Regions from separate parts of the Pseudomonas sp. GW823-FHT02C02 genome, predicted to be linked through region 2. Evidence: riboswitches for the same ligand, from Rfam matches in the RefSeq annotation. Region 2 holds a riboswitch; the other holds the start of a gene.
What was found. Region 2 has a riboswitch for cobalamin ahead of AC1ROI_RS02395 (CbtB domain-containing protein). Riboswitches for the same ligand answer to the same signal wherever they lie in the genome.
Positions count from the first base shown of each region.

Region 1: it holds a riboswitch for cobalamin, as region 2 does, so the genes downstream of both, cobO (cob(I)yrinic acid a,c-diamide adenosyltransferase) here and AC1ROI_RS02395 (CbtB domain-containing protein) in region 2, are expected to answer to the same signal.

Region 1 covers NZ_JBXAJV010000015.1:15,241-30,987, reverse strand. Annotated here, with positions in the region: gene AC1ROI_RS23925 (PQQ-dependent sugar dehydrogenase) at 1-856, opposite strand, end outside; gene AC1ROI_RS23920 (hypothetical protein) at 924-1,508, opposite strand; cobalamin riboswitch at 1,664-1,896, shown strand; gene cobO (cob(I)yrinic acid a,c-diamide adenosyltransferase) at 1,977-2,588, shown strand; gene AC1ROI_RS23910 (cobyrinic acid a,c-diamide synthase CobB) at 2,599-3,996, shown strand; gene bluB (5,6-dimethylbenzimidazole synthase) at 3,993-4,643, shown strand; gene cbiB (adenosylcobinamide-phosphate synthase CbiB) at 4,640-5,548, shown strand; gene cobD (threonine-phosphate decarboxylase CobD) at 5,541-6,533, shown strand; gene AC1ROI_RS23890 (cobyric acid synthase) at 6,530-7,981, shown strand; gene cobU (bifunctional adenosylcobinamide kinase/adenosylcobinamide-phosphate guanylyltransferase) at 8,100-8,621, shown strand; gene cobT (nicotinate-nucleotide--dimethylbenzimidazole phosphoribosyltransferase) at 8,618-9,673, shown strand; gene cobC (alpha-ribazole phosphatase family protein) at 9,670-10,245, shown strand; gene AC1ROI_RS23870 (adenosylcobinamide-GDP ribazoletransferase) at 10,248-10,979, shown strand; gene AC1ROI_RS23865 (MarR family winged helix-turn-helix transcriptional regulator) at 11,183-11,587, shown strand; gene AC1ROI_RS23860 (MFS transporter) at 11,640-12,848, shown strand; gene AC1ROI_RS23855 (hypothetical protein) at 12,845-12,967, shown strand; gene AC1ROI_RS23850 (glutathione peroxidase) at 13,022-13,573, shown strand; gene AC1ROI_RS23845 (OmpP1/FadL family transporter) at 13,663-14,934, opposite strand; gene AC1ROI_RS23840 (hypothetical protein) at 15,081-15,563, opposite strand.
Region 2 covers NZ_JBXAJV010000001.1:534,209-549,955, reverse strand. Annotated here, with positions in the region: gene metH (methionine synthase) at 1-115, opposite strand, end outside; gene AC1ROI_RS02425 (fatty acid cis/trans isomerase) at 271-2,556, shown strand; gene AC1ROI_RS02420 (acyltransferase family protein) at 2,743-3,777, shown strand; gene nfuA (Fe-S biogenesis protein NfuA) at 3,835-4,419, shown strand; gene cobM (precorrin-4 C(11)-methyltransferase) at 4,576-5,322, opposite strand; gene AC1ROI_RS02405 (cobalamin biosynthesis protein) at 5,421-5,834, opposite strand; gene AC1ROI_RS02400 (CbtA family protein) at 5,831-6,535, opposite strand; gene AC1ROI_RS02395 (CbtB domain-containing protein) at 6,547-6,738, opposite strand; cobalamin riboswitch at 6,858-7,085, opposite strand; cobalamin riboswitch at 7,262-7,475, shown strand; gene cobW (cobalamin biosynthesis protein CobW) at 7,576-8,637, shown strand; gene cobN (cobaltochelatase subunit CobN) at 8,641-12,522, shown strand; gene AC1ROI_RS02380 (magnesium chelatase ATPase subunit I) at 12,672-13,670, shown strand; gene AC1ROI_RS02375 (vWA domain-containing protein) at 13,724-14,335, shown strand; gene AC1ROI_RS02370 (phospholipase D-like domain-containing protein) at 14,503-15,747, shown strand, end outside.

The DNA.
Region 1 (15,747 bases), on a different contig from region 2:
CGCTGCCGATTTCGTCGCGCTCATTGACCGCCGTCCACAGGGCGCCGGTCTGAGGTTCCCAGGCCAGGCCGTTCGGATTACGAATCCCCGAGGCGAAGATCCGGTGATTGCCGGTGGCGCGATCCACTTCCCAGATCGCCGCACGACCTTCCTCCTGATCCAGGCCGTTTTCGCCGACGTTGCTGTTGGAGCCGACGGTGACGTACAGCTTGCTCCCATCCTTGCTGGCGATGACGTTTTTGGTCCAGTGGTGATTCAACGTGCCGCCCGGCAGATCGACCACCTTGATCGGCTGCGACTTGATTGCGGTGTCGCCATTTTCATAATGAAAGCGCAGCAAGCGGTCGGTATCGGCGACATACAGGTCATTGCCGACCAGGGTCATGCCGAAGGGCGAATTGAGGTTTTCCAGGAACACCGTGCGGGTTTCGGCGATGCCGTCGTGGTCCTTGTCCCGCAGCAGCGTGATGCGGTTGGGGCTAGGGACGCCGGCACCGGCACGGCCCATGACTTTGCCCATCACCCAGCCGCGAATGCCTTTGCCGTCATCGGGTTTGGGAGGGGCATTGGTTTCCGCCACCAATACATCGCCGTTGGGCAGCACGTAGAGCCAGCGCGGGTGATCGAGCCCTTCGGCAAATGCCGCTACCTGAGTGCCTGCCGCAGCGGTGGGTTTTGCACCCTCCGGCCAGCCGATCGCCGGGGCGATATTCACCGTCGGGATCAGGGTCTTGTTCGGCTCGGGCAGCTTGGGTGACGGGCCGGTGCCGTCGGAGACTTGCAGGCTGGAGGTTTCACCACAGGCGGCGAGCCCTCCGGCGAGCGCGATGACGAGAACGAGCTGAGTCTTGCGCATGCTGGACTTCCCTATGAATGCATTGACTTAGTCATAGAGAAGCTTAGACGCGCGATGGTTCAACCGGTCAGCCGCGGGCTTCCTTGAGCAGCACGGCGATGCCGGGGTGATAGTGACCGGCTTCGTTGCGCAACTTGCGATAGGCGTACGGGAAATACCAGGCCACGGCGCAGCTGTGTTCCTTTTGCAGGTCGTCGACCATGTCCTGGAGTTCTTCCGGGGTCGCGCTCTGTTGGGCCTTTTGTGGCGCAACGAACAGGCAGCCGAGTTTCAGGTCGCTGGCGTAGCTGATGCGTTTGGCGTCGCTGGTGATGTCCTGCAGCGCCTGGCTCAGGTTCAGGCTGTTGACCTTCGGCCAGCGTTGAGTGGCCTGAAGGTAGGCGCGTTCTTCGGCGGTGGCGATAAACAGGTCGGCGCGGCTGTTGCGTTCGCCTTCTTCGTTCTGTTTACGGGTCGGCGTTTGTTGCAGCGTGACCATTTCCGCCATCCAGGCCGCGGCGCAGAGCAGGCCAAGGTTGGCTTTCTCGTCGTACCAATAAGGCGTGTCGTTATCGCCGCGCACGGCGTTAAAGCGGTCGATACAGTCAAACCAGCGTTCCAGCACCGGTCGCAGGAATTCCAGCTTCGGATTACTGATGATCATGCCTTGCATGTCGCTCACCCTTGTAATTGTGTTGTTGGGTTTATGGCGCTTTGATATCACTGCTGGCAGTATGGCGCAAGATTGACGTCAGGTTATTGATGGGCGGCAGTCTATCGAGAATCCGTGCCCTGTCTTCAATTGACGCTCCCCCCCCAACCCTCTAACCTTCGCGGCTTGTTTCAGGTGCTCTGTGGCGAAGCCGACAGAGTGAAACAGGGAAGCCGGTGAGTGACTCTCTTCAAGCGACGAAGAGTCATGATCCCGGCGCTGCCCCCGCAACGGTAAATGAGTAAAGACTGCGTCTTGAGCCACTGTGTCGACTGTCGATATGGGAAGGCGCGCAGTCCGGCGCAAGCCGCTCATGAGCCCGGAGACCGGCCTGATTCATCCAACGGCATCACGGTGGGCGATGCCAGGCTTGTTGCCGTCTATTCTTGTGCCTGCCCGCCGTTATCCAGCCTCAACGGAGAGCTCCCCATGACTGATTCCCCTGATCGTGACGAACGCCACCTGGCGCGCATGCAGCGCAAAAAAGCGGTGATCGACGAACGCATCGCCAACTCCCCGAACGAGTGCGGCCTGCTGCTGGTGCTGACCGGCAACGGCAAAGGCAAGAGCAGCTCGGCCTTCGGCATGCTCGCCCGGTCCATGGGCCACGGCATGCAGTGCGGCGTGGTGCAGTTCATCAAGGGCCGTAACAGCACCGGCGAAGAGCTGTTCTTCCGCCGCTTCCCGGAGCAGGTGCGTTTTCATGTGATGGGCGAGGGCTTCACTTGGGAAACCCAGGACCGCCAGCGTGACATCGCCGCCGCCGAGGCCGCATGGGCGGTGTCCCAGGAACTGCTGCGTGACCCGTCGATCGGTCTGGTGGTGCTGGATGAGTTGAACATCGCCCTCAAGCACGGCTACCTCGACCTCGATCAGGTACTCAGTGATTTGCAGGCGCGTCCGCCGATGCAACACGTGGTGGTCACCGGTCGCGGCGCCAAGCCAGAGATGATCGAACTGGCCGACACAGTCACCGAAATGGGCGTGATCAAGCACGCGTTCCAGGCCGGCATCAAAGCGCAAAAAGGCGTCGAGTTGTGAGCCGCACTTTATGAATAGTCATCGTCATTGCCCGGCGGTATTGATTGCCGCGCCGGCCTCCGGTCAGGGCAAGACCACCGTCACCGCCGCGCTGGCCCGTTTGCACCGCAATCAGGGGCGCAAGGTCCGCGTGTTCAAATGTGGCCCGGACTTTCTCGACCCGATGATTCTCGAACGCGCCAGCGGTGCGCCGGTGTATCAACTGGACATGTGGATGGTCGGCGAGCAGGAAAGTCGTCGTCTGTTATGGGAAGCGGCCGGGGAAGCCGACCTGATCCTGATAGAAGGCGTCATGGGCCTGTTCGACGGCACGCCGTCCAGCGCCGACCTGGCGCGGCACTTCGGTGTGCCGGTGCTCGGCGTGATCGACGGCACGGCCATGGCGCAGACCTTTGGTGCGCTGGCGTTGGGGCTGGCGAAGTATCAGCCGGACTTGCCGTTTGCCGGTGTACTGGCCAACCGCGTGGGCACGCTGCGTCATGCGCAATTGCTCGAAGGCAGCCTGACGGAAGGCTTGCGCTGGTACGGCGCCTTGTCGCGGGAAACCGCGATCGAATTGCCGAGTCGGCACCTCGGTCTGGTCCAGGCCAGCGAGTTGAATGATCTGGACCTGCGCCTCGATGCGGCGGCCGAATCGCTGGCCAGCAGTTGCGATGTGACGCTGCCGCCTGCCGTGGAGTTCGCCGGGCCCGACGTGATCGCCGCCGAGCCTTTGCTTAAAGGCATCCGAATTGCCGTGGCCCGTGATGAAGCGTTTGCCTTCACCTACGGCGCGAGCCTGGACTTGCTGCGCGCCATGGGCGCCGAGTTGCTGTTCTTCTCGCCGATCCGCGATGCTGATCTACCGGAAGCTGACAGCCTTTATCTGCCGGGCGGTTATCCGGAACTGCACCATGTGGCGCTGTCACAGAACACCTCGATGCTCGACGCGATCCGCGCCCATCATGCCGCCGGCAAACCGTTGCTGGCCGAGTGCGGCGGGATGTTGTACCTGCTCGATTCGTTGACTGATGTCGAGGGAGCTCGCGCCGAACTGGTGGGCTTGCTCAAAGGTGATGCGGTGATGCAAAAGCGTCTGGCCGCGCTGGCGTTGCAAGCGGTTGAGTTGCCGGAAGGTTCACTGCGTGGGCACACCTATCACCATTCGTTGACCAGCACCGAACTTGAGCCGATTGCCCGTGGACTCAGTCCGAACGGCGGGCGTGGGGCGGAGGCGGTTTACCGTGAGGGGCGGATGACCGCCTCTTATGTGCATTTTTATTTTCCGTCCAATCCCACCGCAGTCGCCGCGCTTTTTGCGCCTGACCTTGATGCCGCCTTCGCGAGCAGGCCGAATCGTCGCACCGTCGCTCCTACAATGGATCACCCAACCCCTGTAGGAGCGAGCCTGCTCGCGAAGAGGCCATGACCGACAACGCATTCTCCGAAGCCGAACGCGAAGCGGTCTACCGAGCCATCGCCGAACGTCGCGACATGCGCCACTTCAGTGGCGGCACCGTCGAGCCCGAGTTGTTGCGGCGTCTGCTCGAAGCCGCCCACCAGGCCCCGAGCGTCGGCCTGATGCAGCCCTGGCGCTTCATCCGCATCAGCGACCGGGCCCTGCGAGGCAACATCCAGCGACTGGTGGAAGAAGAACGCATCCGCACCGCCGAAGCCCTCGGCGAGCGCATTGACGAATTCATGAAGCTCAAGGTCGAAGGCATCAACGACTGCGCCGAGGTGTTGGTCGCCGCGCTCATGGACGATCGCGAGCGCCACATCTTCGGTCGTCGCACCTTGCCGGAAATGGACATGGCCTCGCTGTCCTGCGCGATCCAGAACCTCTGGCTGGCCTCCCGCGCCGAAGGTCTGGGCTTGGGCTGGGTGTCGCTGTTCGAACCGCAAGCGCTGGCGGACCTGCTGGGTTTGCCACCCGGGGCCAAGCCGTTGGCGGTTCTTTGCCTCGGCCCGGTCAAGGAATTCTATGCGGCGCCGATGCTGGTACTCGAAGGGTGGGCGCAGGCGCGTCCGCTCAGTGAGTTGCTGTATGAAAATTATTGGGGAGTGAGTCAATGAGTGTGGCGTTATTGAGTGTCGCCGCGGTTGCGCTGGACGCGCTGCTGGGTGAACCCAAACGCTGGCATCCGCTGGTGGCGTTCGGCCGTTTTGCCGACCGCATCGAGCAACGTTTCAACGGTGAGGGGCGTGGCTGGCGCAGCCATGGCGTCACCGCGTGGGTGATCGCGGTCGTGCCGCTGACCTTGCTTGCCACGGCTTTTTCCTGGGCACCGTATGTGGGCTGGATTGTCGAGATTCTCGCGCTCTATTGCGCCCTCGGCATGCGTAGCCTCGGTGAGCACGTCGAGCCGGTGGCCAAGGCTTTGCGCAGCGATGATCTGGACGAAGCCCGCAAGCGCGTGGGTTATTTGGTCAGCCGTCAGACCAGTGAACTGGATCAAACCGAAGTGGCCCGTGCCGCCACTGAATCTGTCCTGGAGAACGGCAGCGACGCGGTATTTGCTGCGCTGTTCTGGTTTGCCGTGGCCGGCGCGCCCGGCGTGGTGCTCTATCGCTTGAGTAACACCCTCGATGCCATGTGGGGTTACCGCAACGAACGCTTCGAACGTTTCGGTTGGGCGGCGGCGAAGATCGACGATGTCCTCAACTACCTGCCTGCACGCCTGGTGGCGTTGACCTACGCGCTGCTGGGCAAAACCCGGCTGGCCTTGAAATGCTGGCGCACCCAGGGCCCGACCTGGGACAGCCCCAACGCCGGGCCCGTCATGGCGGCCGGTGCCGGTGCGCTCGGCGTCGAGTTGGGCGGGGCGGCGATCTATCACGGTGAATTGCATCAGCGCTCGCAACTGGGCGAAGGCGTGCCGGCGGATGCCGATTCCATCGACCGTGGCTGGCAATTGGTTCAGCGCGGGGTATGGTTATGGCTGCTGATTCTCTGCGTGGGAGCTGAATTCTATGCTTGAGCACGGTGGTCGCTTGCGCAAGGCCGCGCTCGAATATGGCATTGCCGAAGCTGACTGGCTGGACCTGTCCAGCGGTCTCGCGCCGTGGCCATTCCCGATCCCGGACATTCCGTTGCGCGCCTGGGCGCGCTTGCCGGAAACCGATGATGGTCTGGAGCAGGCCGCTTGCGATTATTACGGCACCGGACAGGTGCTGCCGGTGGCCGGTTCGCAAATGGCCATCCAGTTACTGCCGCGTTTGCGTCGGGCCGGTAAGGTCGGCGTGCTGTCGCCGTGTTACGCCGAACACGCGCACGCATGGCGCAGCAATGGTTACATCGTGCGCGAGGTGCTGGAGCAGGAAGTCGACTTCTATATCGACAGCCTCGACGTGCTGGTGGTGGTCAACCCGAACAACCCGACAGGCTTGAGCCTGAGCCCGAGTCGCTTGCTCGACTGGCATGCCCGACTGGCCTCGCGCGGCGGCTGGCTGGTGGTGGACGAAGCGTTCATGGACAACACGCCGGCGTTGAGCCTCGCGCCGTTTGCCCATCAGGTCGGCCTGATCGTGCTACGTTCCTTCGGCAAGTTTTTTGGCTTGGCCGGTGTGCGGTTGGGCTTTGTGCTGGCTGAGCGCAAGCTGCTCAAACTGCTCGCAGAACAGGTGGGCCCGTGGGCGGTCAGCGGGCCGACACGCGTGTTGGGCCAAGCCTGTTTGCTGGACACCGAAGGCCATGCAAGGCAGCGCGCGCGCAGCGAAGAGGCCGGCAAACGCCTGGCACTTTTGCTTGGGCAGTATGGTTTGCAGCCGCAGGGTGGCTGCGCCTTGTTTCAATGGCTGATGACCGAGCATGCCGAAGCGCTTCACGAGTTCATGGCCAGGCGCGGCATCTTGCTGCGGCTGTTCGCCCACAACAGCAGCGTGCGTTTCGGCTTGCCGGCGGATGAAGCCGATTGGCTGCGTCTTGAGCAAGCGCTTCAAGCCTTCGTAAAGGAAGCCCAATGACAACATTGATGGTGCAGGGCACCACCTCCGACGCCGGTAAAAGCACGCTGGTGACGGCCTTGTGTCGCTGGGTCACGCGTCAGGGCGTGCGCGTCGTGCCGTTCAAACCGCAGAACATGGCCCTCAACAGTGCCGTGACCGCCGACGGCGGCGAGATCGGCCGCGCCCAGGCGGTGCAGGCCCAGGCGGCCAACCTGGAACCGCACACTGACATGAATCCGGTGCTGCTCAAGCCCAACAGCGACACAGGCGCCCAGGTCATCATCCATGGTCGCGCGGTCACGACCATGAACGCGGTCGCCTATCACGACTACAAAGCCATCGCCATGCAAGCCGTACTGGCTTCCCATGAACGATTGAGCGCGGCGTATCCGGTGGTCATGGTCGAAGGCGCGGGCTCGCCGGCCGAGATCAATCTGCGTGCCGGCGACATTGCCAACATGGGCTTTGCCGAAGCGGTGGATTGTCCGGTGGTGTTGATCGCCGACATCAATCGCGGCGGGGTGTTCGCGCATCTGGTGGGCACGCTGGAACTGCTGTCGCCGACCGAGCAGGCGCGGGTCAAAGGCTTCATCATCAACCGTTTTCGCGGTGACCTCGCCTTGCTGCAACCCGGCCTCGATTGGCTGGAAGCGCGCACCGGCAAACCGGTGATCGGCGTGCTGCCGTATGTGATGGATTTGCACCTGGAAGCCGAGGACGGCATCGATCAGCGCCAGGCCGTCAAGGCTGAACGCGTGCTCAAAGTGCTGGTGCCGGTGCTGCCGCGCATCAGCAACCACACCGATTTCGATCCGCTGCGCCTGCATCCGCAAGTCGACCTGCAATTCATCGGCCCCGGCCAGGCAATCCCGCCGGCTGATCTGATCATTCTTCCCGGCTCGAAAAGTGTGCGCAGTGATCTTGCGTACCTGCGGGCCAATGGCTGGGACACGGCCATCAGTCGTCATCTGCGTTATGGCGGAAAAGTGCTGGGGATTTGCGGCGGTCTGCAGATGCTCGGTGAGCAGGTGCACGATCCGCTGGGCCTCGAAGGCGCGCCGGGTTCCAGTGCTGGCCTGGGCTTGCTGGCGTTCGAAACACAGCTCGAAGAAGAGAAGCAATTGCGCAATGTGCGCGGTCGTCTGGCGCTGGAGGATGCGCAGGTCAGTGGCTATGAAATCCATGCCGGGGTGACCACCGGGCCAGCGCTGGAAAACGCTGCGGTGCAGCTGGACGATGGTCGCTGCGATGGCGCGCAAAGTGTTGACGGGCAGATTTTCGGCACCTACCTGCACGGCCTGTTTGAATCCCCGGCGGCGTGCAGTGCGCTGCTGCGCTGGGCGGGTTTGCAGGAGGTGCAGGACGTGGATTACCACGGGTTGCGCGAGCGGGATATCGAGCGGTTGGCGGATCTGGTGGAGAAGCATTTGGATACCGCGTTGTTGCGTGAGCTCTGCGGTTTTTGAGAGGACGCTTTCGCGGGTAAGCCTCGCTCCTACAAGGTCAGGAGCGGCTCAGCCCTGTAGGAGCGAGGCTCGCCCGCGAATAGGCCAGCAGCTACACCGCATATTTAAGGAATGAACCATGCTGCAACTGATCCTCGGCGGCGCCCGCTCCGGCAAAAGCCGACTGGCTGAAAAACTTGCGTTAGACAGTCACCTCCAAGTGACTTACATCGCCACCAGTCAACCGCTGGACGGTGAAATGAACGAACGGGTCGCCCATCATCGGGCCCGTCGTCCAGCCGAATGGGCGTTGATCGAAGAGCCAATCGAACTCGCCCGCGTATTGCGCGAAAGCGCCCGCGCCGAGCGTTGCCTGCTGGTGGATTGCCTGACCCTGTGGATGACCAATCTGCTGATGCTCGACGACGCCAAACGTCTCGACGCTGAACGCGAAGCCCTGTTGGACTGCCTGGCCTCCTTGCCGGGTGAAATCATTTTTGTCAGCAACGAGACCGGAATGGGTGTCGTGCCGCTGGGCGAATTGACTCGCCGCTATGTCGATGAAGCCGGTTGGCTGCATCAAGCCCTGGCCGAGCGCTGCCAACGAGTCGTCCTGACCGTCGCCGGCCTGCCCCTGACTTTGAAAGGAACCGCGTTATGACTCAATCCTGGTGGCTGAACCCGTGCAAGCCGATCGACGCGCAAGCCGTCGAGCAGGCGCAGGCACGTCAACAGCAACTGACCAAACCCGCTGGCTCCCTTGGCCGACTGGAATCGGTGGCCGTGCAAATGGCGGGGCTGCAAGGGCAGGTCAAACCGAGTCTCGATCAGCTGTGGATTGCCATTTTTGCCGGCGATCATGGTGTGGTTGCAGAAGGCGTGTCGGCGTTCCCTCAGGAAGTCACCGGGCAAATGCTGCACAACTTCGTCAGCGGCGGTGCAGCGATCAGCGTGTTGGCGCGCCAGCTCGGGGCTTCCCTCGAAGTGGTCGACCTCGGCACGGTAACGCCGTCGTTGAATCTGCCAGGCGTGCGTCACCTCAATATCGGCGCGGGCACCGCCAATTTCGTCGAAAGCCCGGCCATGACGGCTACTCAGGGCGAACTCGCCTTGCAGGCTGGTCGCGACAGCGTGCAACGTGCGGTCGCCAATGGCGCGCAGCTGTTCATCGGCGGCGAGATGGGCATCGGCAACACCACGGCGGCCAGCGCGCTGGCCTGTGCCTTGCTCGATTGCCCGGTGGTGCATCTGGCCGGGCCGGGCACCGGTTTGAACGCGGCGGGGGTCAGCCACAAAGCCCAAGTCATCGAGCGTGCCCTGGCATTACACGGTGCTCAGCGCGGTGATGCGTTGCAAACCCTGTTCAATATCGGCGGTTTTGAGATTGCGGCGCTGGTCGGCGCGTATCTGGCGTGCGCCCAGGAGGGCGTTGCGGTGCTGGTGGACGGCTTTATCTGCAGCGTCGCCGCGTTGGTGGCGGTGCGTTTGAACCCTGGCTGCCGCGAATGGCTGTTGTTCGGCCATCGCGGTGCCGAGCCGGGTCATCGTCATGTACTGGAAACCCTCAATGCCGAGCCGCTGTTGGATCTGGGGCTGCGTCTGGGCGAGGGCAGTGGCGCCGCGTTGGCCGTGCCGTTGCTGCGTCTGGCCTGCGATCTTCACGGGCAGATGGCAACCTTCGCCGAAGCGGCGGTGGCGGATCGTCCGGCATGACGTTGCGACTGGATCTTCTGCGCCACGGGGAAACCGAACTGGGCGGCGGTTTGCGCGGCAGCCTCGACGATGCGCTGACCGACAAGGGCTGGGCGCAGATGCGCGCGGCGGTGGTCGAGCAAGGGCCATGGGATCGGTTGATCAGTTCGCCGCTGCAACGATGTGCGCGGTTTGCGCATGAGCTCGGTGCGCAGTTGGAGTTGCCTGTGCACCTGGACAAGGATCTGCAAGAACTGCATTTCGGTGCCTGGGAAGGACAGAGCGCGGCGGCGCTGATGGAGACTGACGCCGAGGGGTTGGGGCTGTTCTGGGCCGATCCGTATGCCTTTACGCCGCCGGGAGGTGAGCCGGTCGAGGATTTCTCAACGCGGGTGCTGACGGCGGTAGCGCGTCTGCACGCGGCGTATGCGGGTGAACGGATCTTGCTGATCAGTCATGGCGGTGTCATGCGTTTGTTGCTGGCTCAGGCACGTGGCTTGCCCCGTGAGCAGTTGCTGAATGTCGAGGTCGGGCATGGCTCGCTGTTTTCGTTGAGCGTCGAGTCAGGCGTCCTCCTCAAGGAAGCGATCTGACCATGCTGCCCTTCTGGATCGCCCTGCAATTTCTCAGCTGTTTGCCGATTCGTCTGCCGGGTATGCCGGCGCCTCAGGAACTGGGTCGGTCGCTGCTGTTTTATCCGCTGGTGGGGCTGCTGTTCGGCGCGCTGTTATGGGCACTGAACTGGCTGCTACTGGGCACGCCTTCGTTGCTTCACGCCGCGCTGCTGCTGAGCACTTGGGTATTGCTCAGCGGCGCGTTGCACCTGGACGGTCTGGCCGATAGCGCCGATGCGTGGCTCGGGGGCTTCGGCGACCGCGAGCGCACGCTGACCATCATGAAAGACCCGCGCAGCGGACCGATTGCGGTGGTGACGCTGGTGTTGGTGTTGCTGCTCAAATTCGCCGCGTTGCTGGCATTGATCGAGCAGCAGCACAGTCTTTTTCTGATGATCGTTCCGCTGATTGGCCGCAGCGCGATGCTGGGATTGTTCCTGACCACGCCGTATGTGCGTGCCGGCGGGTTGGGGCAGGCGCTGGCGGATCATTTGCCGCGTTTGGCGGGTAAGCGGGTGCTGGCAGTCAGCGCGTTGGCGTGTGTGCTGATCGCAGGGTTCAGTGGTGTCTGGGCGCTTGTGCTGGCGGGGGTGATGTTCGTTTGGTTGCGGCAGGTGATGCTGCGGCGATTGGGCGGGACGACGGGCGATACGGCCGGGGCGATGCTGGAATTGCTGGAGATGGTGGTGCTGGTGGGATGGGCGTTGGTCTGATGGTTTGTGGGCAGGATGTGCCGGCCTCATCGCGAGCAGACTCGCTCCTACGTTGATGGCGTCTTGCATAAATTTAACGTCCACTGAAGATCCACTGTGGGAGCGAGCCTGCTCGCGAAGGCGGTCGACCAAGCACCTCGAATATTTATCAATGAACCCATCTGTAACTTGATTTAACACACTCGCGGGTATATACACGCACCATGCTCGATTCCCAATGTTTATGCATCAACCTGCGTCGCGCCGCCCGTGGCGTCAGCAGGCATTACGACGGCGCTCTCGATGGCTTCGGGATCAACGTTGCCCAGTATTCTTTGCTGTGCAATCTGCAGCGTCTGAATGAACCGAGTATTTCCACCCTGGCCGAAGCCATGGGTCTGGACCGCAGCACCCTGGGGCGCAATCTTCGGGTGCTGGAAGGTGAGGGCCTGGTGGCGCTGGTCGAGGGTGAGGACATGCGTAATCGCATTGTCCGGCTGACCGAGGCGGGCGCAGCTCGCCTGGCCGCGGCCTTGCCTGCGTGGGAAGCGGCGCAGCAGCGGCTGGTCGATCGTCTGGGTGTCGAAAAACGCGAAACCTTGTTGCGACTGCTGGACGAACTGGCGTGATGCCGGTTTTTCCGATCTTAAGCGGGTATATACCCGCTACCGGAGAATAAGAATGACCTCGATGTGGCGTACATGCGGTTGGGTGTTGGTGGGGAGTGCGCTGATCCTGGCATTGTCGTTGGGCGTGCGACACGGCTTCGGGCTGTTCCTGGCACCGATGAGTGCCGAATTCGGCTGGGGGCGTGAGACGTTCGCTTTTGCCATCGCCCTGCAAAACCTGATCTGGGGTCTGGCGCAGCCGTTCACCGGCGCGCTGGCCGACCGCTTTGGCGCGGCGAAAGTGGTGTTGGTCGGCGGTGTGCTGTACGCGTTGGGCCTGGTGTTCATGGGCTTGTCCGACTCGGCGGTGACGTTGTCCCTGAGTGCGGGCCTGTTGATCGGCATCGGCCTGTCGGGCACTTCGTTCTCGGTGATCCTTGGCGTGGTCGGTCGCGCCGTGCCCCCGGAGAAACGCAGCATGGGCATGGGCCTCGCCAGCGCTGCCGGCTCTTTCGGTCAGTTCGCCATGTTGCCCGGTACGCTGGGGCTGATCGGCTGGCTGGGCTGGTCCGCGGCATTGCTGGTCCTGGGCCTGCTGGTGGCGCTGATTATCCCGCTGGTGAGCATGCTCAAGGACAAACCGCTGCCAGTGCTCGGCCATGAACAAACCCTCTCTGAAGCGCTGCGGGAAGCCTGCTCCCATTCGGGGTTCTGGCTGTTGGCGTTCGGCTTTTTTGTCTGCGGTTTCCAGGTGGTGTTCATCGGCGTGCATTTGCCGGCCTATCTGGTGGATCAGCACCTTCCGGCCACAGTGGGCACCACGGTGCTGGCGCTGATCGGGCTGTTCAATATCTTCGGCACCTACACCGCAGGATGGCTCGGCGGTCGCATGTCCAAGCCGCGCTTGCTCACCGGTCTGTACCTGCTGCGGGCGGTGGTGATTGCGCTGTTTCTGTGGGCGCCGGTGACCACGACTACCGCGTACCTGTTCGGCATGGCGATGGGCTTCCTGTGGTTGTCGACCGTGCCATTGACCAACGGCACCGTGGCGACCTTGTTTGGCGTGCGAAACCTGTCCATGCTCGGCGGGATTGTTTTCCTCTTCCACCAGCTCGGTTCGTTCCTCGGCGGCTGGTTGGGTGGCGTGGTGTATGACCGAACCGGGAGCTATGACTTGATCTGGCAAGTAGCGATTCTCTTGAGTCTGTTGGCCGCCGCCTTGAACTGGCCGGTGCGTGAGCAGCCGGTGGCGCGTCTGCAAACCCGGTTGAGTGCGATATGAACCGTCTCTGGCCGCGAGTGGCGGTGGTCGCTGTCGGTGCCTTGCTGCTGGCCTTGGCCTGGTGGGGCTGGCATCAGGGCGGATTGGCGCTGATGCAGTTGGGCATGGGCGCTTGCTAGGAACAGGCGAGGGCGAGTAACTTCGTTTGTGACCATTAATAAGGATGCACCGACATGCTGATGCGCTGGATTGCAGTCCCCGCGTTGCTGGTGGCGTTTACCGGATTGGCACAAGCAACCGAGTGCCCGGAGCTGTTGCAGGGCTCGTTGCCCAAGCTGCGCGCCAAGGAATCCATCGACCTGTGCCAGCGGTTTGAGGGTAAGCCGCTGGTGGTGGTCAATACCGCAAGCTTCTGTGGCTTTGCCCCACAGTTCAAAAGCCTTGAGGCTCTGAATCAGCGTTACAAGGATCAGGGGCTGGAGGTGATCGGCGTTCCGTCCAATGACTTCAAGCAGGAGTCCAAGGACGGCGCTGAGACCGCCAAGGTCTGCTACGTGAACTATGGGGTGACGTTCACCATGACCGAGCCGCAGAAAGTCCGCGGCGATGACGCGACTCACCTGTTCAAGGTCCTCGCCAAACAGACCAGCGCGCCGAAGTGGAATTTCTACAAATACGTGGTCGATCGCAAAGGCAAGGTGATCGCCAATTTCTCCAGCCTGACCAAGCCCGACGATCCCGAGTTCATTGCCGCGGTGGAAAAAGCCCTGGCCTCGCAACCCTGATTGACGCTCACTAAAAAGCCCCGCCTCTGTACAAGAGAGCGGGGCTTTTTTGATTCAGGCGGCGAGCGTTTCAGGCTCGCCGGGCTTCATCAGAAGCGGTAGGTCGCGCCTACGCCGAAACCATTCGCATAGTTTTCATACTTGGCGTTGTAGTTCTGGCCACGGTCGTTGCTGTTGGTGACCTTGACCGACTCTTCACGCAGGTACGAATACGCTACGTCGATGGTCAGGTCGTCGGTCGGGCTCCAGCCGGCGCCCACGCTGAAAATCTTGCGATCGCCAGTCGGGATGCGTGGGGAGCGGTCGACGTTGTTGGTCGGTGCCTGGTCAATGGACAGGCCGGTACGCAGCACCCATTGCTTGTTCAGCTGGTAGGACGCGCCGATGGCGTGAGCCCAAGTGTCGTGCCAGTTCTGGTCTTCGGTGATGGTGCCGAACTGACCGTTCAGGACCGCCGGAACACCTTTGTTATCGACGGTGATTTCTTTCAGGCGGCTCCAGCGAGTCCAGGTGCTGCCTGCGTAGAGGGTCCACTGGTCGTCCAGCTGATGAGTGACCGAGAAGTCCACCGATTCAGGCGTGGTCAGGTCCAGCGAAGCGTCGTATTTCTGGCTTGGGTTCTGACCGATCAGGCCCAGCACGTTGTAGTCGACCTTGGTGTTGCCCTCGAGCTTGTACTTCACTTTCGAGTGGTAGGTCAGGCCGACGCGGGTGCTGTCGGTGGCCTGGACCAGCACGCCGATGTTGTAGCCCAGCGCAGTGTCGTCACCTTCGATCTTGACCTTGCCGTCCGGCGCGGCCTGGGTGATCGACAGGTTCGATTCCAGGGTGCCGTCGATGCGGTTGATGGTCGGACCGAAACCGATGGAAACCTTGTCGTTGAAGGCGTAGCTGACAGTCGGTTGCAGGGTGACGATCTTGACTTCGCTCTTGCTGCCGAAGTAACGGCCGGCAAAGCCTTTCTCGTAGTCGGTCACCAGGCCGAATGGAGCGTAGACGCCGAAACCGACTGCCCAATGGTCATCGATAGGCTTGACGTAGTAGCCCATCGGCACGCCCATGAAAGGGACCATGTCACCTTTGTTGGTACCGCTATTCGGACTGGAGCTGGCGTCACTGATGTCAGTGTGCGCGTCAATGAAAGCAACACCGCCGGTTACTTGTTCGCGCTTGAGGCGAGACATGCCGGCAGGGTTGCCAGCAATGGTGGATGCGTCGTCGGCAGCAGAAGATCGCCCGGCAAAACCTGTTCCCATCCCGCTGATGCTTTGTTCGTTGAGGGCAAAGCCACTTGCGAAGATCTGGGTGGATGCCATGGCAACGGCGAGGCTAATGGTGGTTTTGAGCATTACTTTTTTCATTATTAGAACTCCTGGTGATCACCGGGGCGAAAATTACCAACATTTTCGTCCCAGCGCTATAGGCTGTATGGCTTGAGTTAGAGCGGTTTTGTAGGACAATCCGACCAGATTCGCGTCCCGTTGCAGGATCTTTGGAAATCGGTGGATCAGCAGGCGACCTGATTCATTGGTGAAACACAGGTTTGCCAGGCGTAGGTGAAATCGCGCAGGCGTCCTTGAGGCTGAAAAGTCTGGCGCCAGATTCGGGCCATTCCCAACAAGTCATCTGCGGCGGGGAGGGGAGTGTTCTGTTCTTCTACCAGCAGCCAGGCGATGGCAGTGGCGTAACGCAGGTTGACGATCAATTCCAGGTGAGGCCCGCTGAGAAAGGCATGCTGACTGGCGAGGCCGCGCACGAGGCTCGCGCGCTCCGGGTCCAACGCCAGGTAGTGATCCCAGAGAGCCTGGTGGCGGGGTTCGGCAATTCGGTACAGGCCGTGTCCACGGCGGTCATGCAGGGCGGAACCAAGGGCTGACTGGCTGGCGGCAATGCCCAGCAGAAGGGATTCGGCAGTTGCGCTATGGCGCCCGAGGTAAATCAATGTCGGACGGATCACATAACGGCACAGTTCGCTGGCAGCGATACCCATAAAGCCCTCGAAACATCAAATGGGCGGCGATACCTGAAGGGAGCGTTGGCAGCAGGTGGATCGACTCAGGCTCGCCGGAAGCGGATCAAGCCGCTTGAGTTGAAGTGTAGTGTCATATTCGCGCTGTAAAGGCCTGTTTTTAAAATATTTCCGGCTTCGAGTTATAACCGTTATATCGTTTGGA
Region 2 (15,747 bases):
CCTGCTCTTCGAGCTTGTAGCTCTGGATCATCGTGCCCATGCCGCCATCGAGAATCAGGATGCGCTCTTTGAGGGCGTGCTTGAGAGCTTGAAGGCGAACGCTGCGATCGGACATTGGGACTACTCGAAAAGACCATGACGAAGGGCCGGGATAATAGCAAACCTGTGCGCTTTTAGAGCATGCTCCGGTTTTGCATGAATATCGCTCATGTTGGTGAGAGGGCGAGACCGGTAGAATCGCGGCGTTTTTTCAGGATCAGGACCAGGGACATGTCGTATCGCGTCATCACCAGCATCTTTATGCTGCTTATAAGCTGGGATGCCGCTGCGCAGGATCCGGCGATTTCCTACACACGTGACATTCAACCGATCTTCACCGAAAAGTGCGTGGCCTGCCATGCCTGCTACGACTCCGCCTGTCAGCTCAATCTGGGCAGCGGCGAAGGGGCGGCGCGTGGCGGGACCAAATCCCCGGTCTACGACGGCGAACGCAGTCAGGCCGCGGCGCCGACCCGGTTGTTTTATGACGCTTTCGGCAAGCGTGCCTGGCAGCAGAAAGGCTTCTATTCGGTACTTGACGCCCAAGGCAGCCAGGCGGCGTTGATGGCGCGAATGCTGGAACTGGGCCACACAACCCCGTTGCAACCCAACGCCAGGTTGCCGGAAGACATCGTCCTGGGCCTCAACCGGGAAAACATGTGCGCCATGCCGGCGGAGTTCGACGGCTACGCCAGTACCCACCCGAAAGAAGGCATGCCGCTGGCCGTCACCGGCCTGACCGACCAGCAATACCAGACGCTCCAGCGCTGGCTGGCTTCGGGTGCGCCTATCGATGAGCAAGGCCTGGTCCCGAGCGCGAAAGAGGCCATGCAGGTGGTGCAGTGGGAAAACCTGCTCAACGCCCCGGGTGCCCGGGAAAGTCTGGTCGGTCGCTGGTTATTCGAGCATTGGTATATCGCCCATATTTACTTCAAGGACGGTGAGCCGGGGCATTTCTTCCAATGGGTCCGTTCACGCACCCCGACGGGGCAGCCGATCGACCTGATCGATACGCGCCGGCCGAATGATGATCCGGGCACTCGGATTTATTACCGTTTGTGGCCGGTGCAGGGCGTGATCGTGCACAAGACCCACATCACTTATCCGCTGAGCGCGTCGAAGATGGCGCGGATCAAAACACTCTTTTACAGCGGCAACTGGCAGGTCGATGCCTTGCCGGGATACGGGCCGGAGCGCCGGGCCAATCCGTTCAGCACATTTGAAGCGATCCCGGCTCAGGCGCGTTATCAGTTCATGCTCGATAACGCCGAGTACTTCGTCCGTACCTTCATTCGCGGTCCGGTCTGCCGTGGCCAGATCGCCACGGACGTGATTCGTGACAACTTCTGGGCATTGTTCCAGGCGCCGGAACATGACCTCTACATCACCGACCCGAACTACCGCGGCCAGGCCACGCCGTTGTTGGCGATGCCGGGACAAAACGACGATGTCGGCAGCGTCCTGAGCCTGTGGCATGACTACCGCGACAAGCGCAACGAGTACGAAGCGCTACGCCGGGACAACTACGCCGATCTGCCGGCGCCGAGCTGGTCGACCCTGTGGGCAGGCAACGACAACGCGTTGCTGAGCATCTTTCGGCATTTCGACAGCGCGTCGGTGAACAAGGGCCTGATCGGCGACGTGCCGCAAACCATCTGGCTGTTTGACTATCCGCTGCTGGAACGCACGTATTATCAGTTGGTGGTCAACTTCGACGTGTTCGGCAACGTGTCTCACCAGGCCCAGACACGCTTGTACTTCGACCTGATCCGCAACGGCGCCGAGCAGAATTTCCTGCGCCTGATGCCGGCCGATTCGCGGGACGATTACCTTGATGATTGGTATCAAAGCGGTGGCAAATTCAAAATGTGGCTGGATTACGAGTCCATCGACAATGACACGCCGACGGCCCTGAAGCTGGATGAAAAGGACCCCAAGCGCGACTTCGCGATGCAACTGCTGGCCCGTTATGGCGAGCTCGATGCCAAGCCTGATCCGATCAACCGTTGCGACGGCGCTTACTGTTCGCGACCGAACATCGACCCGGCGTTGCAGAGTGCCGAGCAAGCCTTGAGTCGCCTGACGTCACGCCCGGCGGCCGGTTTGAATGTCATCAATCAATTGCCGGAAGCGACGGTGCTGCGCATCGAGACGGCGAGCGGCAAGCGCGAGGTCTACAGCCTGCTGCGCAATCGGGCCCACAGCAATGTGGCCTTCCTGCTCGGCGAATCGCTGCGCTATCAGCCTGGGCTCGACACCTTGACCATTTTCCCGGGCGTGCTCAGCAGCTACCCCAACTTCATGTTCAACATACCCGCCGACCAGGTTCCGGCGTTCGTCGATGCGATGGAAAACGCCAAGGATGCGCACCGCTTCGAGAAAATCGTCGAACGCTGGGGCATTCGCCGCAGCCATCCGCAGTTCTGGTTCTACTTCCATGACCTGAGTCGCTACATCCACGAAACCGAGCCGGTGGAAGAAGGCGTGTTGGATATGAACCGGTACGAGAATCTTTGATCGACCTTTGACTGCTGGTCGGTGTCGGACTCAATAGGCACCGCCATTCCCCTGTAGGAGCGAAGCTTGCTCGCGAAGAGGCCGGTACATTTAACATCATTGTTGGCCGGTCGATCGCCTTCGCGAGCAAGCTTCGCTCCTACGGGGACCTGCGGTGATTTGTGAGGTGCGATCGGAGGGGCGCCGATGTTGATTTCAGTACAGGCACTGCGCGCCGTCGCGGCATGGACGGTGGTCTGCCACCACTTCATGCAGATATTCTTCGACTTCAAGGCCCGTGGTCCCGTGGGTCAGATGTTCATCGACAAGGGCGCGGTGGGCGTTGATATCTTTTTCGTCATCAGTGGCCTGGTGATCTTCCTGTCCACCGAAGGGAAATCGCTGCCACCTGCACGGTTTCTCCTGTATCGACTGTTTCGCATCGTTCCGGCGTACTGGCTGTACACGGTGCTGATGGCGCTGGTGGTCGTGTTCGCACAGCCTGTGTTGCCGGATCAGACGGTCGACTGGTCACATGTCCTGCTGTCGCTGTTATTCATTCCCACACAAAACCCCGGTGGCTACGGCATCTATCCGACCCTCAATGTCGGCTGGACGCTGAATTACGAAATGCTGTTCTACGTGCTGTTTGCCTGGGCGTTGCTGTTCCGTTTGCAGGTTCGGCTGCTGATCGTCGCGGCGTTGCTGTTTGCGGTGTGCCAGGCGTGGACCGGTTATGGCTGGATCAGCGAGTTCTACCGCTCGGACATTGTTTATGAGTTTCTGCTGGGGATCGCCATCGGCATGATCTACCGGCGCGGCTGGATCAAGCCCGGTGTCTGGCTGCCCTTGCTGGGGATTGGCGGCGCGTTGCTGGCGATTTATAACCTGGCACCGCAGCCACGTTTCCTGGCCTGGGGCGTGCCCGGTGCGGTGTTGGTGATGGCGTGCATGGCGCTGGAACGCTTTTTCGAGAACACCCGTCTGTTCAAGGTGCTTGGCGATTGTTCCTATTCGGTTTACCTGATGCATGTGCTGGTGCTGTCTGTCGGCGGATATGTCGCCCAGCGTTATGGGGTAAATCCCTACGTGATGTTCGCCGTTTGTGTGGTGACCATCGGCGTGGCTTCCTGGGCAAGTTACGAATATGTAGAAAAATGCAGCTATCGGTGGCTTAAAGAGTGGATCGACGGCGAACCGGCAAGCAACGCTGTTCCGGCTCTTTCCCGACAAAAATACTAGGACTTTGTACGGCGCGATGATTGGCGTAAACTGCGCCCAAGCCTGCGAGGAGTTTCCATGACCGCTATTACCATCACCGACGCCGCACACGATTATCTGGCTGATCTGCTCTCCAAGCAGAACACCCCGGGTATCGGCATCCGCGTCTTTATCACCCAGCCTGGCACCCAGTACGCCGAGACCTGCATTGCGTACTGCAAGCCGGGCGAAGAGAAACCTGAAGACACCGCGCTGGGGCTCAAAAGCTTCACCGCTTACATCGATTCGTTCAGCGAAGCTTTCCTGGACGACGCGGTCGTCGACTACGCCACCGACCGCATGGGCGGCCAACTGACGATCAAGGCGCCCAACGCCAAAGTGCCGATGGTCAACGCTGACAGCCCAGTCAACGAGCGCATCAACTACTACCTGCAAACCGAGATCAATCCGGGGCTGGCCAGCCACGGCGGTCAGGTCAGCTTGATTGATGTGGTCGAAGACGGCATCGCCGTATTGAAATTCGGCGGCGGTTGCCAGGGCTGCGGCCAGGCAGACGTCACCCTTCGCGAAGGCATCGAGCGCACCTTGCTCGAGCGCATTCCCGAGCTCAAGGGTGTACGCGATGTAACTGACCACACGCAGAAAGAAAACGCCTACTACTAAGTAAGGTGTTCGCTGCGAAATGAAAAAACGGCACCCGTGAGTGCCGTTTTTTTATGGGTGAAATTCACTGGCCCTATCGCGAGCAGGCTCGCTCCCACAGGGGGCTATCATTGGATACCCAATCTGTTTCCGCCGCAGATCCAATGTGGGAGGGCCCTATGGCCTGTAGAGATGTGCATGTCCGGCGCGATACAGCGATGACTCACTGAACTGATCACTGCCCAACACCCGACCCACCAGAATCAACGCCGTGCGGCGAAATCCCTTGGCTTCAACCTTCGCGGCAATGTCCGCAATCGTCCCCACCACCCAATCCTGATCCGGCCAGGTCGCCCGGTGAATCACCGCAATCGGGCAGTCGGCGCCGTAATGTGGTAGCAACTCCGCCAGGATCTTCTCCAGATGATTGACCCCCAAATGAATCGCCATGGTCGCCCCGTGCTGGGCCAGGCTCCCCAGTTCTTCGCCGGCCGGCATCACGGTTTTGTCGGCGTAGCGAGTCAGAATCACACTCTGTGAAATGTCGGGCAGGGTCAGTTCAGCCCCCAAAAGCGCCGCACACGCGGCAGTCGCTGTGACCCCCGGGATGATTTCAAACGCAATCCCGAGTTCACGCAGACAGCGAATCTGCTCGCCAATCGCGCCGTAAAGACTCGGATCACCGGAATGCACCCGCGCCACGTCCTGGCCGTTGGCATGGGCGGTCTTGATCAGTTCGATGATTTGCTCCAGGTGCAATTCGGCGCTGTTGACCACCTGTTCGGCACCATGGCCTTCGAGCACGGCGGCGGGCACCAAAGAGCCTGCATAGATGATCACCGGGCAACTGCGAATCAGCCGTTGGCCTTTGACGGTGATCAGTTCCGGGTCACCGGGACCTGCGCCAATGAAGTAGACGGTCATCGTCCGTTCCTTTGAATAAAGAGTCTGTCAGAAAAGGGGCTTGGGCAAGGCTTCAGATGAAGATTGCTCATGATCGAAGGCGGGGATTATCGGGGATCTTACGCAACGCAGGCCAATGCCAGGGTGGCCTGGGCATATTTTTGTCGCGAAATCAGCAGTTTTGCCGGGGCCTGGGCCAAGTGTTCGGCGAGGGCCAGGGCGGCACTTTCCGCCACGCCGTAGCAGCCGGTGCGTTCGAACGCGATGTCCGAATGATGGCTGAGTTGGGGTTTGTAACCTTCCAATTGCTTACTGCTGAAATACATCAGCGGTAACGCCAGTTGTTCGGCGAGCTCGACCAGGCCAGGCTCATCACGCTTCAGGTCGATACTGGCCAGGGCCTTGATCTGGTGAAGTCCGATTTGATGAGCCTGCAATGCCTGATCGATCAACGCCCGCAACGTGCTGGCGGGGCAGCCGCGCTGGCAGCCCAGGCCGACGACTAAAGTCGGCGCTGTGCGGGGATCAATCATGCGTGGTATTGGCCATCGCTTTTGCGGCGGAACAACCAGGCGCTGATCAGGCCCAGGGCCAGCCAGAACGCGACGTTGGTCAGCTGCGACGCGATTTTGAACTGCGCTTCCAGCGCTTGCGGAGCGAGCATCGAGTGCACTTCCGGTTGCGGCGCGCCGATCACGTGCGGAACGGCGAGAATCGCCACGCCAAGGATTTTCATCAGCCAGTGACGGCTGAACACGATCAAGGCGATGCCGGCCGCCGTGGAGGCGGCTGTACTGATCCACCAGAGTTGCCGTTGCGCCAGATCAGCTGCGGCAGTGCCCGGCAGTTCAGGCGGCAGGCCGAGGGTCGGGGCCAGCACGAAGGTCGCGTAACCGGCCAGGCCCCAAAACAAGCCCTGGGAGGTTTTGGTCGGTGCACGCAAGGTGTAGAGGCCAGCGAGCATCAGGGCGAAACCGACGGCGACCACCAGGTTACCGCCCGTGGTCGACAGCAGGCGCTGCCAACCGTCTTCCGGTTCCCAGGCTTCGGCGTCGTGAGTGTGAGCGGCGACACCGGCGGCGTGTTCGTGAACTTCAACAGCGGCCGGCTCGGATTTTTCGTAAGTCTCGGCCTGCAGAATCAGCGGCGAGACCCAGAAACTTTGCAGCAGGGTCAGCAGCAGGGCGGCCAGCAGCCCTGTGAAACCTGCGGTTTGCGCAATACGCTTGATCATGTCGACAGGTCTCAATGGCACGGGAAGGCAGAGCTGTGACGGGTGTCGTGCGCGGCATTGTGCACCGCTTCGATGTGCGAGAACCCAGCGAAATACACAAGGCACGCGCCAAGGATCGACGCACACACGGCGGCGGTCAGGCGTTGGCTCAGGGTTGTGGTGGTGCTGGCGGTGCTGTGGTCGGTGCTGCTGATGATCGACATGGCGCATCCCTCTGGTCTGTCAGCGGGTGAATAGAGCGCATGGAAGACCCCTGCGAGTCGGGCGCGCAGAGGTTCAAACAGCGCCCGCCCACCGCGGGTTTGTTATTCAGTGACGTAAAGGTCACTTTGTGTTGCGGGCCGGTCTCCGGGCTCACGAGGGGTCAAGGCTTGCGCCTGAACCTGCAAGCATCACCTTCCCATGCCGAACTGCTGGCACAGTGGATCTGACGCTTCGCTCGCTTACCGTTGCGGGGGCAGCACCGGACTGACATGGCTTGGAGTAAAGCACATGATTCACCGGTTTCCCGTTTCACCCTGTGAAGGGCACCCGTAACAAGGCGTGTAGGAGAGCATGGGCGGGGGTTTGACGTCAATTGGCATGGGTTCTCATTCGATAGCCAGGTGAATTCTTCGCGGGCACGCCTCGCTCCTGTAAAAGCACCGCTGTCCCGCAGGAGCGAGGCGTGCCCGCGAAGGCGCCGGTGAGAGCGCCACAAGACATTGACCCGCCCCCACACCATGCGTAGCCTTGCGCTTTCGAGGTTCTTCGGCATTTGCCGAAGCTAAGAAGGGAACGCGGTCGATGCCGCGGCTGCCCCCGCAACTGTGAACGGTGATGTTCGCTGCCACGCCACTGCAAACCCTGTGCAACGGGTTCGCGGGAAGGCGCAGCGAATGCCAGGTCCATCGACCGGCACACCGTCAGCCAGGAGACCTGCCTCGACACAGATTCTCACTACAACCGGGCGGGGTGATCCGGTGGCGAACTCTTCCGCGCGCGCATCCGTCGCAGCGATTGTCGTCCCGTATGCCCGCCACCTTGCCAAAGGGCATCCGATGAAAACACTGGCCAAACTCCCCGTCACCATCGTTACCGGCTTCCTCGGCTCGGGCAAAACCACCTTGCTGCGGCACATGCTCGACAACGCTCAGGGCCGCCGCATTGCGGTGATCGTCAACGAGTTCGGCGAGCTGGGCATCGATGGCGAAATCCTCAAGCAGTGCTCCATCGGCTGTACCGAAGAAGAGGCCAACGGCCGCGTCTACGAATTGGCCAACGGCTGCCTGTGCTGCACCGTTCAAGAAGAATTCTTCCCGGTGATGCGCGAATTGGTCGCCCGTCGCGGCGATCTCGACCACATCCTCATCGAAACCTCGGGCCTGGCCCTGCCAAAACCGCTGGTGCAAGCCTTCCAGTGGCCGGAAATTCGCAGCGCTTGCACCGTTGACGCGGTCATCACCGTGGTCGACAGCCCGGCCGTCGCCGCTGGCACGTTCGCCGCGTTCCCGGATCGGGTCGATGCCCAGCGCAAACTCGATCCGAACCTGGACCACGAATCGCCGTTGCACGAGCTGTTCGCCGACCAACTGGCCAGCGCCGACCTGGTGATCCTCAACAAGGCCGACCTGATCAGCCCTGAAGATCTGGCCCGGGTGCGCCTGGAAGTCGCCGAAGAACTGCCACCGGCCGTCAAAGTCATCGAAGCCAGCAGCGGCCGCGTGCCACTGGACGTGCTGATCGGTCTCGGTGCCGGTTCCGAAGAACACATCGACAGCCGTCACAGCCATCACGATCACCACCACGAAGGTGAAGACGATCACGACCACGACGCCTTCGACTCCATTTCCATCGAATTGCCCCAAGCCGACGAAAGCCTGCTGCTGGACGCGCTGACCCAACTGGTGGTCCAGCACGGCATTCTGCGGGTCAAAGGTTTCGCGGCGATTCCGAACAAACCGATGCGCTTGCTGATTCAGGGCGTGGGCACACGTTTCGACAAGCACTTCGACCGTCAGTGGGGCATCGATGAAGCGCGCAACACGCGTCTGGTGTTGATCGGTCAGGAGCTGGACGCCACGCTGCTTGAAGCGCAATTGCGCGCCGCGCTCAGCGTTTAAGCCATGCACCTGCTCAGGACCCAGCCCGGCGGTTTCGTGTCGGATGACAATATTGCCGACCTTGGACAAACCCCCGCCGAGCTGGTGATCCTGTGCAGCGGCGATTCCAGCCTGGCGCTGCTCGCCGAAGCGGCGCAGCAGTTGCCGGACGATTACCCGAGCGTGCGCCTGGCCAACCCGATGCAAGTGCAGAATCACGCGTCGGTCGACCTGTATGTCGACGAAGTGTTGCGCCATGCCAAGGTCATTCTGATTTCGTTGCACGGCGGCATCGCCTATTGGCGTTACGGGGTCGAGCGTCTGGTGGAGCTGTCCCAGCGCGGTGTTCAGCTGATTCTGGTGCCCGGCGATGACCGCCCGGACCCGGAACTCAGCGACCTGAGCACCGTAACCGCCGCCGACCGCGACCGGCTCTGGCAGTTTTTGCGTCAGGGCGGCATGGCCAATGCCCTGGATTTTTTCCGCTGCCTGGCCAATCGCTGGCTGGATCGCGATTACGCCTGGGCCGAGCCGCAAACCCTGCCGCGCACGGCGATATACCACCCGCAAAAGAGCCCCGCCGACCTTCACGATTGGCAAGCCGATTGGCAGGCCGGTCAACCGGTGGCGGCAGTGCTGTTCTATCGATCGCATTTACAGGCGGCGAACACCGCGTTCATCGATGTTTTCTGCCAGCGTTTGCAGGCGGCGGGTTTGAATCCGTTGCCGATTGCTGTGGCCAGTCTGAAAGAACCCGGCTGCCTGACGGTGGTCGAGGACCTGCTGGACGACGTCGAGGCGGGGGTGATCTTGAACACCACCGGTTTCGCTCAATCCAGCCCCGAAGCGCCGCATCTGCGGCCGTTTCGACGCAACATTCCGGTGATCCAGGCGATCTGCGCCCAAGACAACGAGCCGGGTTGGCTCGCCAGTGAACAGGGCCTCGGCCCCCGTGATCTGGCGATGCACATCGCGTTGCCGGAACTGGACGGACGGATCATCAGCCGGCCGATCAGCTTCAAGGACCTGGCGTGGCGCAGCGAGCGCAGTCAGTCGGACGTGGTGTGCTATCGGGCGCAACCGGAGCGCATGGATTTCGTCGCCGAACTGGCGCGGCGCTGGATCGATCTGGCCCGGGTACCGAACAGCGAAAAACGCATCGCGCTGATCCTCGCCAACTACCCGACCCGTGACGGGCGCATCGGCAACGGTGTCGGCCTCGACACCCCGGCCGCCGCGCTCAACATCCTGCGGGCGCTGCACACCGAAGGCTATCCGCTGCCTGCCGGGTTGCCGGACAGCGGCACTGCGTTGATTCAACAGTTGCTTGGCGGCGTCAGCAACGACCTCGACACCCTTGATCAGCGTCCCTGCGCGCAAAGTTTGGCGATGGACGACTATCGGCTGATGTTCCACCAATTGCCCAAAGCCAATCAGCAAGCGGTGCTGGAGCGCTGGGGCACGCCCGAAAGCGATCCGATGTGCCGTGACGGCCGCATGATGGTCGCCGGGCTGCGCTTTGGCCTGACCTTCGTCGGCATTCAACCGGCGCGGGGTTATCAGGTTGATCCGAGTGCGGTGTATCACGACCCGGACCTGGTACCGCCCCACGGCTACCTGGCGTTCTACTTCTGGCTGCGCCATACCTATGGCGCCCACGGCGTGATCCACGTCGGCAAGCACGGCAACCTCGAATGGCTGCCGGGCAAAGGCGTCGGGCTGTCGGAAAACTGCTGGCCGGATGCGCTGCTCGGGCCACTGCCGAACATTTATCCATTCATCGTCAACGACCCGGGCGAGGGCGCCCAGGCCAAGCGTCGCACCCAAGCGGTGATCATCGACCACCTGATGCCGCCGCTGACCCGCGCCGAAACCTACGGCCCGCTGCGCAACCTCGAACTGCTGGCCGACGAGTATTACGAAGCGCAATTGCTCGATCCGCGCCGCGCCCGAGAGTTGCAGCGCGACATCCTGCAACTGGTGCGCGACACGCACATCGACCGTGAACTGCAACTGGACGAAAAGCTCAACAGCGACGTCGATGCGGCGATCTGGTTGCCACGGCTGGACACGTACTTGTGCGACTTGAAAGAGTCGCAGATCCGCGATGGCCTGCACATCTTTGGCGAGTCGCCGACCGGGCGCTTGCGCATCGATACGTTATTGGCGCTGTTGCGCATCCCCCGTGGCGACGGTCGTGGCGCGCAATCAAGCCTGCTGCGGGCGTTGGCCAAAGCGTTTGAACTGGGGTTTGATCCGCTGGATTGTGCGTTGGCCGAGCCATGGACCGGGCCGCGTCCTGTGGAACTGCAATCGCTTAATGAGGAGGCCTGGCGCACCGCCGGGGATACCCGCGAACGCCTCGAACTGTTCGCTGCTCAACTCATTGCGCAAACTCTGAATACCAACGCCGAACCTCATGGGAACGAGCCTCTGTGGCGAGGGAGCTTGCTCCCGTTGGTTCGCGAAGCGGACCCAGAAAGTGGGACTGCTGCGCAATCCAGCGCGATGATGCAGCATTCCGACAAACTCCCAGCGGGTTGGTCCGACGTCCGCGCCATCCTCGACAGCCTGCGCGAAGTCGTCGCCCCGCGCCTGGACGCCTGCGGCCCTGCAGAAATGCGCGGCCTGCTCGATGCCCTGAGCGGTCGTTTCGTCCCGGCCGGCCCCAGCGGCGCGCCGAGTCGCGGTCGTCTGGACGTGCTGCCGACCGGGCGCAATTTCTACTCGGTGGACGTGCGCAACCTGCCAACCACCACGGCGTGGCGCATCGGTTTCCAGTCGGCCAACCTGATTCTCGAACGGCATCTGCAAGACCACGGCGATCACCTGCGTCAGCTCGGCCTGTCCGTCTGGGGCACCGCGACCATGCGCACCGGCGGCGATGACATCGCCCAGGCCATGGCGCTGATGGGCGTGCGTCCGGTCTGGGCCACCGGCAGTCAGCGGGTCGACGACTTTGAAATCCTGCCACTGAGCTTGCTCGACCGTCCTCGCGTGGATGTGACCTTGCGCGTGTCCGGATTCTTTCGTGATGCCTTCGCCAATCTGATCCGCCTGTTCGACGCTGCCGTGCAAGCGGTCGCCGCGCTGGACGAGCCGGACGATCTCAACCCGTTGGCCGCCAAAGTGCGCGCCGAACGTGAAGCACTGATGCAATCGGGCCTTGATGAAGACGCGGCCAAGCGTCAGGCCGGTTGGCGCATCTTCGGGGCCAAGCCCGGTGCTTATGGCGCAGGCGTGCAGGGCGCCATCGACGGTCGTCTGTGGCAAAGCCGCGAAGATCTGGCCGAGGTTTACTTGAACTGGGGCGGCTACGCTTACGGCGGGTCCGATGAAGGCACCGCCGCCCGCGAACAATTCGCCCAGCGTCTGAGCCAGGTGCAGGCGGTGCTGCAAAACCAGGACAATCGCGAGCATGACCTGCTTGATTCCAACGACTATTACCAATTCCAGGGCGGCATGCTCTCTGCCGTGGAAAGCCTCAGCGGCGAAGCGGCGGCCAGTTACCACGGTGATCACAGTCAGCCGGACTTGCCGAAGATCCGCACCTTGAAGGAAGAGTTGAACCGGGTGATCCGCTCCCGGGCGGCGAATCCGAAGTGGATCGACGGCGTGAAGCGTCACGGCTATAAAGGCGCATTCGAATTGGCCGCGACGGTCGATAACCTGTTCGCGTTCGACGCCACGACCCAGTTGATCGACGATCATCAATATGCGTTGCTGGCGGATGCGTATTTGCTCGATCCGGCAACCCGGGATTTTGTGCGTGAGCATAATCCGCATGCGCTGCGCGACATGACCGAGCGCATGCTCGAAGCGCAGCAGCGGGGAATGTGGCAGGAACCGGGCGCGTATCGCGAGGCGCTGGAAAACCTGTTGCTGGACATAGAAGAAGACGGCTGATACACCGCAAACCCCGTAGGAGCGAGGCTTGCCCGCGATGAGGCCTTCACATTCAATAGTGATATCGACTGAATAGACGCCTTCGCGGGCAAGCCTCGCTCCTACAGGTACAAAGTGTGCCTGCTACAGACCATGACCGAGTATTGAAGATGACCGACACCCCGCATTTCCCGCTCTCCGCCGTGGTCGGCGCCGACGATCTGAAGCTCGCCCTCTATCTGACCGCCATCGACCCGAAAATCGGCGGCGTGCTGATCGAAGGCCCGCGCGGCATGGCCAAGTCGACCCTCGCCCGAGGCCTGGCGGACTTGCTCGCTAGCGGTCAATTCGTCACCTTGCCCCTCGGTGCCACCGAAGAACGGCTGGTCGGCACCCTCGATCTCGACGCCGCCCTGAGCGAAGGCCGCGCGCAATTTTCCCCCGGCGTACTGGCCAAGGCCGACGGCGGTGTGCTGTACGTCGATGAAGTCAATCTGCTGCCCGATCACCTCGTTGACCTGTTGCTCGACGTGGCCGCCAGCGGCACCAACTTGATCGAGCGCGACGGTATATCCCATCGGCATTCGGCGAAGTTCGTCCTGATCGGCACCATGAACCCGGAAGAGGGCGAGCTGCGTCCGCAACTGCTCGACCGTTTTGGCCTGAACGTCGCCCTCAGTGGTCACACGGCACCGGTCGAGCGTGGCCAGATTATTCGCCGGCGTCTGGATTTCGACACCGATCCCCAGGGTTTCTGCGTCGAGTGGGAAAGCCAGCAGCAGTCCCTGCGTGAACGTTGCCAGAAGGCGCGCGGCGCATTGGCGAGCATCCCCCTGGATGATGCCGCACTGGCGCAGATTACCGAGCGCTGTTTTGCCGCCGGTGTCGATGGCCTGCGCGCCGATCTGGTCTGGTTGCGCGCGGCCCGTGCCCACGCCGCATGGCGAGGGGCGGGCGCCATCGCCGAGGAAGACATCGACGCCGTCGCCGAGTTTGCCCTGCGTCATCGTCGTCGCGAGCAATCGCCACCAGCGCCGCCCCACAATCAGTCGCCCTCGGCGCAATCTTCCAGCCCGAGCGAAGGCCAGGGCCAATGGGGCGAAATGCCCGCTCAGGCCCTGCCGGTCGGCGCCCGACGTGAAGTGCCGAGCTGGCCAAAAAAGCCCTAGGCATTCGCCCTCGATCTGACGCGGGGGCGAATGCCAGACCCCGCGCAGGCCGACTGGATAACGGTAAACAGGGCAAGCGTCACGCTGCGCGCAGTGGCTCGATCAACTGGCCCGGCACTTTGCTCAATGGTCGGCCGCGTCAACGCAAAGATGTGCTGTTCCAGCTGCGCACACGTTCCTCCCATGAGCTGTGGCTGGTGATCGTCGACGCATCGGCCTCGACACGCCGTCATCAGGCGTTGAGCGATGCCAAGGGTTTACTTGCGCAAGTGTTCGACGATGCGTACCGCCAACGCGCGCGCCTGGCCTTGTTGACCGCCAGCGGTCAGGCGCCGAAGTGGCAGGTGCAAGGCTTGAAAGCGTCGGCGGGGTTGCGTGCCTGGCTCGATGGCCTGGGTGCGGGCGGCGGCACGCCGTTGTTGGCGGCGCTGGGTGAAGCGGGGCGTTGGCTGGCGGCACGGAAAAAACGCTTTCCGGCGGAACAGCAAAGGCTGCTGCTGGTGACCGATGGGCGATTGAAGGACTGGCCGGGGTTGCCGGTGCTGGACTGCCCGGGGTTATTGATTGATATCGAGCGCGGGCCGATTCGGTTAGGTCGGGCCAGACAGATGGCAGCAGAGTTGCAAGCGGATTATCGCCACATTGATGAGCTGGTTTCAGGCTGAGGACTGTGTTGTCTGCAAAGGCCCCATCGCGAGCAGGATTTGTTTACGCCGCAGATCCCTTGTGCGAGCGAGCCTGTACCCGATGGCATCACCCGGGTCCCGGAGAATCATGGTGAATCCGCATCGCTCCCCTATGCTCTGAGTGCATTCGATCAAAGGAGTGAATCATGCGCGCACTTGCCGTTAACCATCAGAACGATTTCCGCGTCAAAGCCTATGCCGGCACCAATGGCGTGCTGTTGGCCATGGATGTGGCCGAACCCCGCCGCAAAGGTCTTCTGGGTTTCGCCATCGAAAAGCAGCAGGGCAGCAAACCCTGGCAATTTCTCTTCAACAGCCTGACGTTCCCGGGCAAGACCCATACCTTCCCTCAATACCACGCCACCCCCAGCAATATCGCGCCTTTGCAGAAATTTCGCTGGGCCGATTACGCGGTCAATCCGGGGCTGACGATCCAATACCGTGTCTATCTGGCCTACGGCAGCGCCGATGCGCCGCAACTGGGCGAATCCCTGGAGGTGACGGTCACTTCCGATGACGGCCATCCCGGCAACCAGAGTGTCAATTTCAACCGCGCCGTGGCCGCCAGCCAGGCGTTCCAGCGCAAGTTTCCAGAGCTCGACGCGCTCCTTGGCGGCAAGGAAAGATTGCCCCTTGAATCCTGGCCCGATGCCCCGCGCCGATGGCTGGAAAACGGTCTGCTCGGGCGTTTGCTGGGGTTTATCGAGCGTGCCGTCGGCAGCGAATGGGCACTGGATGTCGCCATCTACGAATACCAGTTACCGGTGATTGTCGAGGCGGTGAACGCGGCGCGGGAGCGCGGGGTGCACGTTCGCGTTCTGTATCACGCGCAACCGGGCGAAGACACCACCGCCTTTAACGAGGCTAGCCTGGAAAAGATCCCGGCGGCAAACAAGCGCGGACGCGTCACCCACAGTATTTTCCATAACAAGTTCATCGTCCTGAGCCGGTTCGATGCCGCGGGGCTGCGTCAGCCTGAAGCCGTGCTCTGCGGCAGCACCAACTTCACGCCCAACGGCATCTACCGTCAGGCCAACGTGGTGCATGTGCTGGACGATGCTCGGGTCGGCGCCCGTTATCTGCAAACGTTCGAGCAGGTCTGGGGCACACCGGCGGATGTCGGTGCCGCGCGGCAGTGGATTACCGAACACAACCCGATGGACCCGAGCCAACCGTTGTTCGCCGGATTCTCCCCGCGCTCGGGTCAGGGCGACTTGCATGAGTTCGTCGACATCATCAATGCGGCGAAGAAAGACCTGCTGTTCGTCACTGCCTTTACCTTGCCCGACGCCATCCTCAACGCGTTGCTCGGTAAGCCCCACGACGACATTCTGCGCTACGGCCTGCAGAACTCCGTGAGCAAGATCACCGGTTTTCACGCCGACCGTAGC